4 regions of the Pseudomonas sp. OTU750018 genome follow, and region 3 is predicted to be linked to each of the others. Evidence: riboswitches for the same ligand, from Rfam matches in the RefSeq annotation. Region 3 holds a riboswitch; each other region holds the start of a gene.
What was found. A riboswitch is a leader RNA that binds a small molecule or an ion and turns the genes downstream of it on or off. The one in region 3 is predicted to bind cobalamin.
Positions count from the first base shown of each region.

Region 1: linked by a shared signal. The riboswitch ahead of HCI85_RS19130 (TonB-dependent receptor) and the one ahead of HCI85_RS04995 (energy-coupling factor ABC transporter permease) in region 3 are both predicted to bind cobalamin.
Region 2: linked by a shared signal. The riboswitch ahead of cobG (precorrin-3B synthase) and the one ahead of HCI85_RS04995 (energy-coupling factor ABC transporter permease) in region 3 are both predicted to bind cobalamin.
Region 4: linked by a shared signal. The riboswitch ahead of HCI85_RS15620 (TonB-dependent receptor) and the one ahead of HCI85_RS04995 (energy-coupling factor ABC transporter permease) in region 3 are both predicted to bind cobalamin.

Region 1 is NZ_JAAPAU010000004.1:64,692-66,886, forward strand. Features, by position in the region: gene HCI85_RS19130 (TonB-dependent receptor) at 1-813, opposite strand, end outside; cobalamin riboswitch at 914-1,127, opposite strand; gene dxs (1-deoxy-D-xylulose-5-phosphate synthase) at 1,194-2,195, opposite strand, start outside.
Region 2 is NZ_JAAPAU010000003.1:27,617-29,811, forward strand. Features, by position in the region: gene cbiE (precorrin-6y C5,15-methyltransferase (decarboxylating) subunit CbiE) at 1-687, opposite strand, end outside; cobalamin riboswitch at 757-944, shown strand; gene cobG (precorrin-3B synthase) at 1,041-2,195, shown strand, end outside.
Region 3 is NZ_JAAPAU010000001.1:1,029,200-1,031,394, reverse strand. Features, by position in the region: gene HCI85_RS05005 (acyl-CoA dehydrogenase family protein) at 1-160, shown strand, start outside; gene HCI85_RS05000 (PaaI family thioesterase) at 170-625, shown strand; cobalamin riboswitch at 658-865, shown strand; gene HCI85_RS04995 (energy-coupling factor ABC transporter permease) at 921-1,601, shown strand; gene HCI85_RS04990 (hypothetical protein) at 1,606-2,195, opposite strand, start outside.
Region 4 is NZ_JAAPAU010000003.1:23,627-25,821, reverse strand. Features, by position in the region: gene HCI85_RS15625 ((2Fe-2S) ferredoxin domain-containing protein) at 1-387, shown strand, start outside; cobalamin riboswitch at 519-723, shown strand; gene HCI85_RS15620 (TonB-dependent receptor) at 878-2,195, shown strand, end outside.

The DNA of each region.
Region 1 (2,195 bases), on a different contig from region 3:
CAGGCGCTGCACTTGAGTCTTGCTGTCGTTGAAGTCCTGCGGTGAGCCTGCGGCTTTACGGTCAGCGCGGCGTTGCGTTTCGGTCAGGCGGCCTGGGTAGCGCAACTCGTCATCAATGCTCTGCTGCTCGTACAGCGCCCAGCCATTGTCATGGTCGTAGCGCAAGCGGCCAAAGGCATTGCTGTAGCTGGCATTGTTGTTGTCGCGATAGCCATCCGTATGTCGGGACTCGCCGCTGCCGTAGAGCGATAAGCCGTGCCCCAGCTGTTGGTTGAAATGCCCACGGTATGCTTCCAGATCATGGCTGCCGCGACTGGTCTCAAGGTAGCCTTCATTCTCGCTGGGCTGACGGGTGATGATATTGATCACCCCGCCCACGGCTTGGTCGCCGTACAGCACGCTGCCGGCGCCGCGGATAATCTCGATTCGTTCGATATTGCTCAGCGGCACGCTATTGAGGTTGGCGGCTTCCTGGCTGGGGTTGTTCAGCCGGCGGCCATCCACCAATACCAAGGTGTTATTCGCCGCATTAGCGCCGAAGCCACGAAAGCTCAAAGAGACCCGATTGCCGTCGCCGAGCGTGTCTTGAATTTGCAGCCCCGCCTGGGTGCGCAGCACATCCACCAAGCTGCTGGCAGCGCTAATTTCGATCTGCTCACGGCTGATCACGGCGACGCTAGCCGGTGCCGGGGTTTGCAGCGGTGTGGCACGGGTAATCACCAGCGGCTGGGCTTGATAGGGCTGCGTCGCTTCAGCAGCCAGCGCCAGGCCAGGTGCAAGCGCCACAGCCAGGGTAAGACGGGACAATTTCACGTAGAGAATCCTCAAAAGATCAAACGACTTTTGAGGAGGGCAGGGGCAAGAACGGGCGCGCTGGCGCAGCCTGAGCTTGACGGTGATGCCCTCCGCAACACCAGTCACATCCAGCAAGGCCGGTCTCCGGGCTCTCGACGTGCGCCGCCTCGCCTTCCCGGGATAACCCAGTGGCGTTGAGGTGACGTGCAGAACGACTCTGCGGTCGATTACCGTTGCGGGGGCAGCGCCGGGGTTGCTCTTCGTGAGCGCACCGGCTTCCCGTTTAACGCCGCTTCACTGTGGAAGGGCGCACCTTGGCGGAAGTAAAACGCCGCGCACCTTAATGCGCGGGTGAATGAATTACAAGCAAGCCTGGCTCAGCTCTGGATGAGCGGTGCTCATGCAGAAAGCATGGCAAGGCGTGCGCGGACGGCAGCCTCGATACCGGCGGCATCCAATCCACATTCGGCGAGCATCTGCGCGGGCTTGGCGTGCTCGACGTAGTAGTCCGGCAGCCCCAGATGCAGCACCGGCTTGAGGATGTCGGCGTGAGCGAGAAACTCGCTGACCGCGCTGCCGGCACCGCCCATCACGCTGTTCTCTTCGATGGTCACCAGCAGTTCATGGCTGGCCGCCAGCTGGCGTACCAGGGCTTCGTCCAGCGGTTTGACAAAGCGCATATCGACCACCGTGGCATCCAGCACTTCGCCGACCTTGAGGGCTTCGGCCAGTTGTACGCCAAAGACCAGCAGGGCGGTTTTTTTGCCGTTGCGGCGAACGATGCCCTTGCCGATTTCCAGCGGTTCCAGGCCCGGCTCGATGGCGGCATTCGGACCGCTACCACGCGGATAACGGACGGCGGCCGGGCCATTGAACAGGTGACCGGTGGTGAGCATACGGCGCAGTTCGTTCTCATCGCTGGGTGTCATCACCAGCATGCCGGGGATGCAGCGCAGGTAGGCAATGTCGAAGCTGCCGGCGTGGGTCGGACCGTCTTCACCGACCAAGCCGGCGCGGTCAATGGCGAACAGTACATCGAGGTGCTGCACGGCCACATCGTGGATCAGCTGGTCATAGGCGCGTTGCAGGAAGGTCGAATAGATCGCCACCACCGGTTTGGCACCGTCGCAGGCCATGCCGGCCGCCAGGGTCACGGCATGCTGTTCGGCGATGGCCACGTCGAAATAGCGCTCGGGATAACGTTCGCTGAACGCCACCAGGTCCGAGCCTTCTTTCATCGCAGGGGTGATACCGACTAGGCGCGGATCTGTCGCGGCCATATCGCATAGCCATTGGCCGAACACGCTGGAGTATTTCGGGCCGCTGGTTTGTTTGGGAGCGGCCGGCGCGTTGATCGGCTCCAGCTTGGTAATGGCGTGGTAGCCAATCGGGTCGGCTTC
Region 2 (2,195 bases), on a different contig from region 3:
GCCGTCGTGCTGATAGGCGTCGTCCGGCAAACCCGGCGTCAGCGGCAGCAGGCGCGCATCGGCACCCGCCACAAAGTCGATTGCCAGCAGATTGAGATCGGCCACGCGCGGCAATGCCCAATCGCTGGCCAGACCATCGATGCGCCGTTCCTGATCGCCGCCCAGGTGCTCCAGCACGGTCAAACGGCTGGGACCAAAACCGCGTTCACGTAGCAACTCGGCCACGGCTGCCGGGCTGTCGCCGTCATTGCTCAACAGCAGCAGCCGCGCGCCTGGGAAAACCTGCGCCTGCACCGCCGCCAACGGCCGCGCCACCAGCGACAGCACGGTCACTTCTTGCAGTGGCCAACCCAGGCGAGCAGCAGCCAGTGAGACGGATGAGGGCGCAGAAAATACCCGCAATTCCTCAGCCGGCAGCTGCCGCGCCAGGCTCGCGCCAACGCCATAGAACAGCGGATCACCGCTGGCCAGTACACACACCGACGTACCACGCCGCGCCAGCACCGGCTCCAGGCTAAAGGGGCTCGGCCACAGCTCATGCTGCCCCGGCAGATCAGCAGGCAATAGCGCCAACTGGCGGGCACCGCCGACGATGCAATGCGCCTCGCTCAGCGCCAACCGCGCCGCCGCACCCAGGCCGGCGTAGCCGTCTTCACCTATACCCACCAGGGTTAACCAAGCCGTCATGCGCTTTCCTCAAACCGTCATCAGCGCGCCGCCCGACCAGCTGGCTGTCGTGCCTGCGCGCAAAGCGGGCATAATAGCGCCTTCGTCGGTGCCCGCCGCCATTGTGCATAGGGCCTAAGAGGGAACACGGTTAAACCGTGGCTGCCCCCGCAACTGTAAACAGCGAGTCTGCCGCAACTGTGCCACTGGGTAACCGGGAAGGCCGCGGCAGATTAAGACCTGTCAGCCAGGAGACCTGCCGACGACGCTAGTCGCGAGTGCCAACATCGGGCGGGGTGTACCGATGCCATGAAATCCCCTGTGGGCGGATTTCGCTGGTTCGGTCGCCGCGTCTTTGTTGCTGGTGACCCTTTTTGCGCGACCGTCCAACCTCCGCCGACCTGCCCGACCCACGTCCTAGCGCGTGTCCCGGCCTGCTGCGTATCGTTCCGGCGCTGGACGGCGGCATCTGCCGGGTCAAGCTGGCCGGCGGCGTGATCACCAGCCAACAGGCACGCGCCATCGCCGAGGCAGCCGAACACTGCGCCAGCGGTGTGCTGGAGCTGACCAACCGCAGCAATCTGCAGATTCGTGGCGTGTTGCCCGGCCAGCAAGCCGAGTTGATCGAGCGCCTGCTCGCCGCCGACCTCGGCCCCAGCAACCCGGCCGCCGACGATGTGCGCAACCAGCTGCTCAGCCCCGCCGCCGGCCTCGATCCGCATGCCGTACTCGACACCCGCCCGCTGGCCGCCGCGCTGCTTGAGCTGCTGCAAACCACCCCGACGCTGCATGGGCTGTCGGCCAAGTTCGCCCTGCAGCTGGACGGCGGCGAAGCCCTGGCGATGCTCGAACACCCCCACGATATCTGGCTAAGCGCCCTGCCCGGCACGCCGGCCCGACTGGTCTTTGGCCTGGCCGGCTGCCCGGGTGATCCGCCACTAGGCGTGGTCGACGCAGAGCAAGCCGTGCCGATGATCGAGCAACTGCTCAGGCTTTTCCTCGAACTGGCCGGCAGCGAATACAGCCGTATGCGCCAGCTGCTCTCCGTGACTCCAGCCCGCCAGTTGCTGCAACAGCTACAGGCGCGACTGCCCTTCGCCCTGCAAGCGGCCCCACTCAGTTGGCAGCGCACCTCGATCCACCCACATCCAGTACTCGGCATTTATCCACAGCAGCAAGCCGGCCTGCGCATGGTCGCCGCCTCCTCACGTGTGGGCCGGATTAACGCTGCGCAACTCAACGCCCTGGCCGATCTGGCCGAGCACTACGGTGATGCCAGCCTGCGCCTGACACCCTGGCAGGGTCTGCTGCTGCCGAATATCCCAGAGCACTCGGCAGACAACCTGCTGCACGCACTGGGCGAACTGGGCCTGCTGATCGATGCGCAGGAACCACTTAGCAATCTGATCGCCTGCACCGGGTCAACCGCCTGCGCCAAGGGCCTGGCCGACAGCAAAGCCGACGCCTTGCTGCTCGCCAAGCGCCTGCGCGCCAGCACAGCGCGGCCGCAGGTGCATCTCAGCGCCTGC
Region 3 (2,195 bases):
GCTACAGGCCAAGCTGCTGCTGGAAGCCGGCAATTCGGTGGTAAGCGATGCCTTTATAGCCAGCCGTTTGGGCGGGCAGGGCGGCCGGGTCTACGGCACTCTGCCGCGTGGGGTGAATGTCGAGGCGCTGGTGGTGCGCAGTACGCCGCACCTGATCTGAGGCCTGAGCATGCACAGCAGTCTCTTTGAGCGATTAAAGGCCTGGCTGGCCGGTGATATCGGTGCGGACTACGGTATCGCTCAGCTGCAGGCCGCAGCCGGGGTGGCGAGCTTCAGCAGTCAGCCGCCGGCTGTGCACTTCAATCCGCTTGGCGGTGTGCATGGCGGCTACACCGCCACGCTGTTCGATGCGGCGTTGGGGTTGGCGGTGTATTCGCAAGCCTGTGCCGAGGAGGTCTACGTGACCGCCAGCCTGCAGGTGAATTACCTGCGCCCGATTGGTCTTGCGGCTTTGCCGCTGCGAACCGAAGCCCGCGTGCAGCAGCGCGAAGGGCGACATGTCGCGGTACAGGCCACGCTGCACGATGCTCAGGGGCTGCTGTGCGCCAACGCCAGTGGTGTCTTCACTTGCTTGCTCCATACGGCGTCAGGCGCTACTCAGTCCGTTGGTTTACCTGCGCGGTAAACGCCAGGCTCTGTCATTTCCCGCGGCCGCCGGGTAAGGTGGCCGCCGATGGTTCCAGCCCGTGTGATGCGACTGGATGAAAAGGGAACATGGAAAGCACCACAACCGGTGCCGAAGCCATGGCTGCCCCCGCAACTGTAAACGGCGAGCGACGCCCAGATGCCACTGACCGCAAGGTTGGGAAGGCGGGTGGAGTATCAAGCCGTGAGCCAGGAGACCTGCCATCGAAGTCGGGCGCTTATGCCCATCCCCTCAATCCGGATCATCGCGCGGTGGGCGCGGTACAGGAATCGCTATGCACATCGAACCAGAAGTCGTTACTGGCGCCAAACTCTTCCTCAGTTATGCAACCGCCGCAGGTGCCTTTGGCCTTACGGCCAAACTTGCCCTCGACAGCGTACGCAGCAACGGTGGCGCTGCCGCCTTAGCGCTGCGTAGCCTGCTAACCACCGCCTTGGTGTTCTGCTTCTTCGAGGTCTTTCCGCACCATGCGGTCGGGGTTTCCGAGGTGCACCTGATCCTCGGCTCGACACTGCTGCTGCTGTTTGGCGCGGGTGCCACGGCTGTTGGTCTGGCGCTCGGCTTATTACTGCAGGGGCTGCTGTTTGCTCAGTTTGACCTGCCGCAGTACGGCATGAACGTCACCACGCTGCTGGTGCCGCTGTGGGCGATCAGTGTGCTGGCCAAGCGCATTATCGCGCCGGGCACCGCCTATGTAGACCTCTCCTACAAACAGGCGTTGGCGCTGTCGACCGCCTATCAGGGTGGCATCGTCGCCTGGGTCGGCTTCTGGGCGTTCTATGGCAACGGTTTCTCCGGTGAGAACCTGGCGGCCGTGGGTAGTTTTGGTCTGGCCTATATGAGCGTGATCCTGATCGAGCCACTGGTTGATCTGGGTGTGCTGGCCGCTGCCAAGGCACTGTCCGCTTATAGCCGTGGGCCGCTGTTCAACACGCGTCTGCATCAGTCGGCCTGATTGACTACTGGCGGCGCTGCCAGATCAGCTTGCCGGTGTTGCTCTCAGTGACCAGGTACTGGTCACTGAAGCGATAGTAGGCGGCAGGCTGATAGTCACTGCGACCCTGCATCTGCACTTCCAACAAGCCGTTGTTGCTCTGCCAGCGGCCGCTGTATTGCAGCTCGCCAGGGCTGTCGTAGTTCCAATCAGCGCCACCTGCCACACTGCGCGTCCACTGCGAAACGCTGCCGTCATCACTCAGTTGCAGAATCATCTGGGTGGTCATTGAAGCGAAATTGGCACCGCCGCTGTTGATGATCTTCTCGTGTACCCAGGTGCCGATCAGCGCCGGATCGCGTGTGGCGCTGCTACTTGGACTACTGCTTGGCGCTGCCGCTGCAGCGTTAAGGTTCTGCCGGTGGAACAGCGCCTTGCGCTCCAGAGTGGCCCCGGTCGTCGGGTTGCGTGCGGCAATATGGGCGTTGAGCATGCCATTGGCGTAAGTGGCGTTCATATTGGCGATCAACTGGCCAGATTGCGCATCACTGATCTGAGCCCGGAGCAGTTGCCCGTCAAAGGTGCCGCTGATCTGCAGGTGCAGCCTGCCACCTT
Region 4 (2,195 bases), on a different contig from region 3:
CTGGCCGCGCTGCTTGAGTGCCCAGAACTGCATACGGCCTGCAGTGATGTACCCGCCGTGCCGGCGCAGCACGCCTGGTCGCACATTCCGCCGCACGCCCAGCGTCTGCTGCTGTGCAACGGTCCGCGCTGCACACGCAAGGGCGCGCTGGGTCTGTGGAAAACCCTGCGTCAGCGCCTCAAGACTGCCGGCAAGCTGGAGTGCGAGGGCGGTGTGCACATCACCCGTAGCCAATGTCAGTTCCCCTGCGATATGGGGCCGAGCGCGAGCCTTTATCCGCAGGGCGAGTGGTTCGGTATCCGTGACGAGGCTGCGGTGATTCGCCTGGTCGACGAGCGTCTGGTGGCCGGCCGCGCCGTGCCTGAGCTGCGGATTGATAAGGGCTGAGTCACTGCGCCACGAATGGTGGAAAGCTTCGCGTTGTCCACCCTACGCTTACGCCTTGATCAAGGCTGAAATGACTGCTGTAGAGCCATTCGGCAACAGCTAAAAACTTGACGCGGATTGGCCTGAATGGTCATATCCGCGCCGTTTCAGGTGTCTCACGCCGCCGTGCGTGAGGTTAAACGGGAAGTCGGTGCGCCCTTTGGGCTAGTCCGACGCTGCCCCCGCAACGGTAAGCGAGCGAAGTCATCACGATGCCACTGTGCAGTTTCTGCATGGGAAGGCGATGGCTTCATGACCCTCGCGAGCCCGGAGACCGGCCTGATTCTTAGGGATGTTGCACGCTGCCCGTGATGCAGCGGCCATCCCAACTGTTTGGCAACCCGCGGTGGGCGGGCGTTGACGCCGATCGTGGGTGCCTGCGCGCCCGTGTTTTGCTGTTGCGCGTTTCCATCGGGATTGCCGTGCCTATCCCTTTTGCGATGGAAGCATCATGGCGCGCTATCCCCTGTCTCAACTCTCTGTTTCCCTTGCCCTGTGCCTGGCCGGTTCGGCTGTGGCGGGCGAATCTCCAGTCAATCTGCCGGCCACGACCGTTCAGGCCAAGGCTGCTGCGGAGGGCGAAAGCGATCTGCATACGCCCAGCAGCAGTGGTTCGCGCTTGGGCCTGAGCGCCCTGCAAACCCCGGCCAGCACCAGCAGCCTGAGCGGCGCGCAGGTGCGCGGACGCAACAACCTCAGCGTGCAGGATGCGGTCACCCGCACCCCTGGCATCAGCAGCATCGGCAGCCCCGGCAATGGCGGCACCGCACTGTCGGCGCGCGGCTTTACCGGGCACAGCGCGACCATGCAGCTGTACGACGGCACCCGCCAGTATGTCGGGGCCGGCACCGTGACCTTCCCGGTCGACACCTGGTCGGTGGAGCGCGTTGACGTGCTGCGCGGCCCGGCCTCGGTGCTCTTCGGTGAAGGCGCGACCGGCGCGGTGATCAACGTGGTGCCGAAAAAGCCGTTTAGCGGCGCCATCAGCAACCAGCTGCGTATCGGCTACGGCAGCGACGACCGTCGCCAGGCCGCGCTGGACAGCGGCGGCTCGCTGAGTGATGCGTTGAGCTACCGGCTCAACCTCAATCAACAGGCCAGCAATGGCTGGGTCGATGATGGCGAGTCGCAGAGCCAGGCGTTGAGCGCGGCCCTGCGCTGGGATGCCAGCGATGCGCTGAGTTTCACCCTGTCCCATGATCAGGGCGATCAGGACCCGCAGCGTTACCTGGGCACACCGCTGGTCGCCGGCCAGTACCGCGAGAGCCTGCGCGAGCGCAATTACAACGTCGATAACGCCGAGATTCGCTACAACGACCAGATCACCCGACTGGTCAGCGACTGGCGCATCAACGATGCCCTGACCGCCAGCAACCAGCTCTACTACATCAAAACCCAACGCTACTGGCGCAATGCCGAGTCCTACCGCTGGCAGCCGGGCGATCAGGTCAAGCGCAGTGACTTCTACGAGATCAAGCACACCCAGGAGCAGGTCGGCGACCGTCAGACCTTCACCTTGGAACACGCCCTGTTTGGCCTGGACAGCCGCAGCGTGGTGGGCGTGGACTACAACCGTATTCACTTCGCCCGTCAGCACGATTTTTCCAGCAGCTTTACTGACAGCGTGCCGCTCGCCGGCAGCGGTGGCGGTCAGTATCAGAGCACCGATCCACTGGGGTACGGCCCGCGCGAACGTAACTTGGCGCGGCAGTTCTCGCTGTTCGCCGAGAACCGCACCCAGCTGACCGAACGCCTGTCGCTGGTCAGCG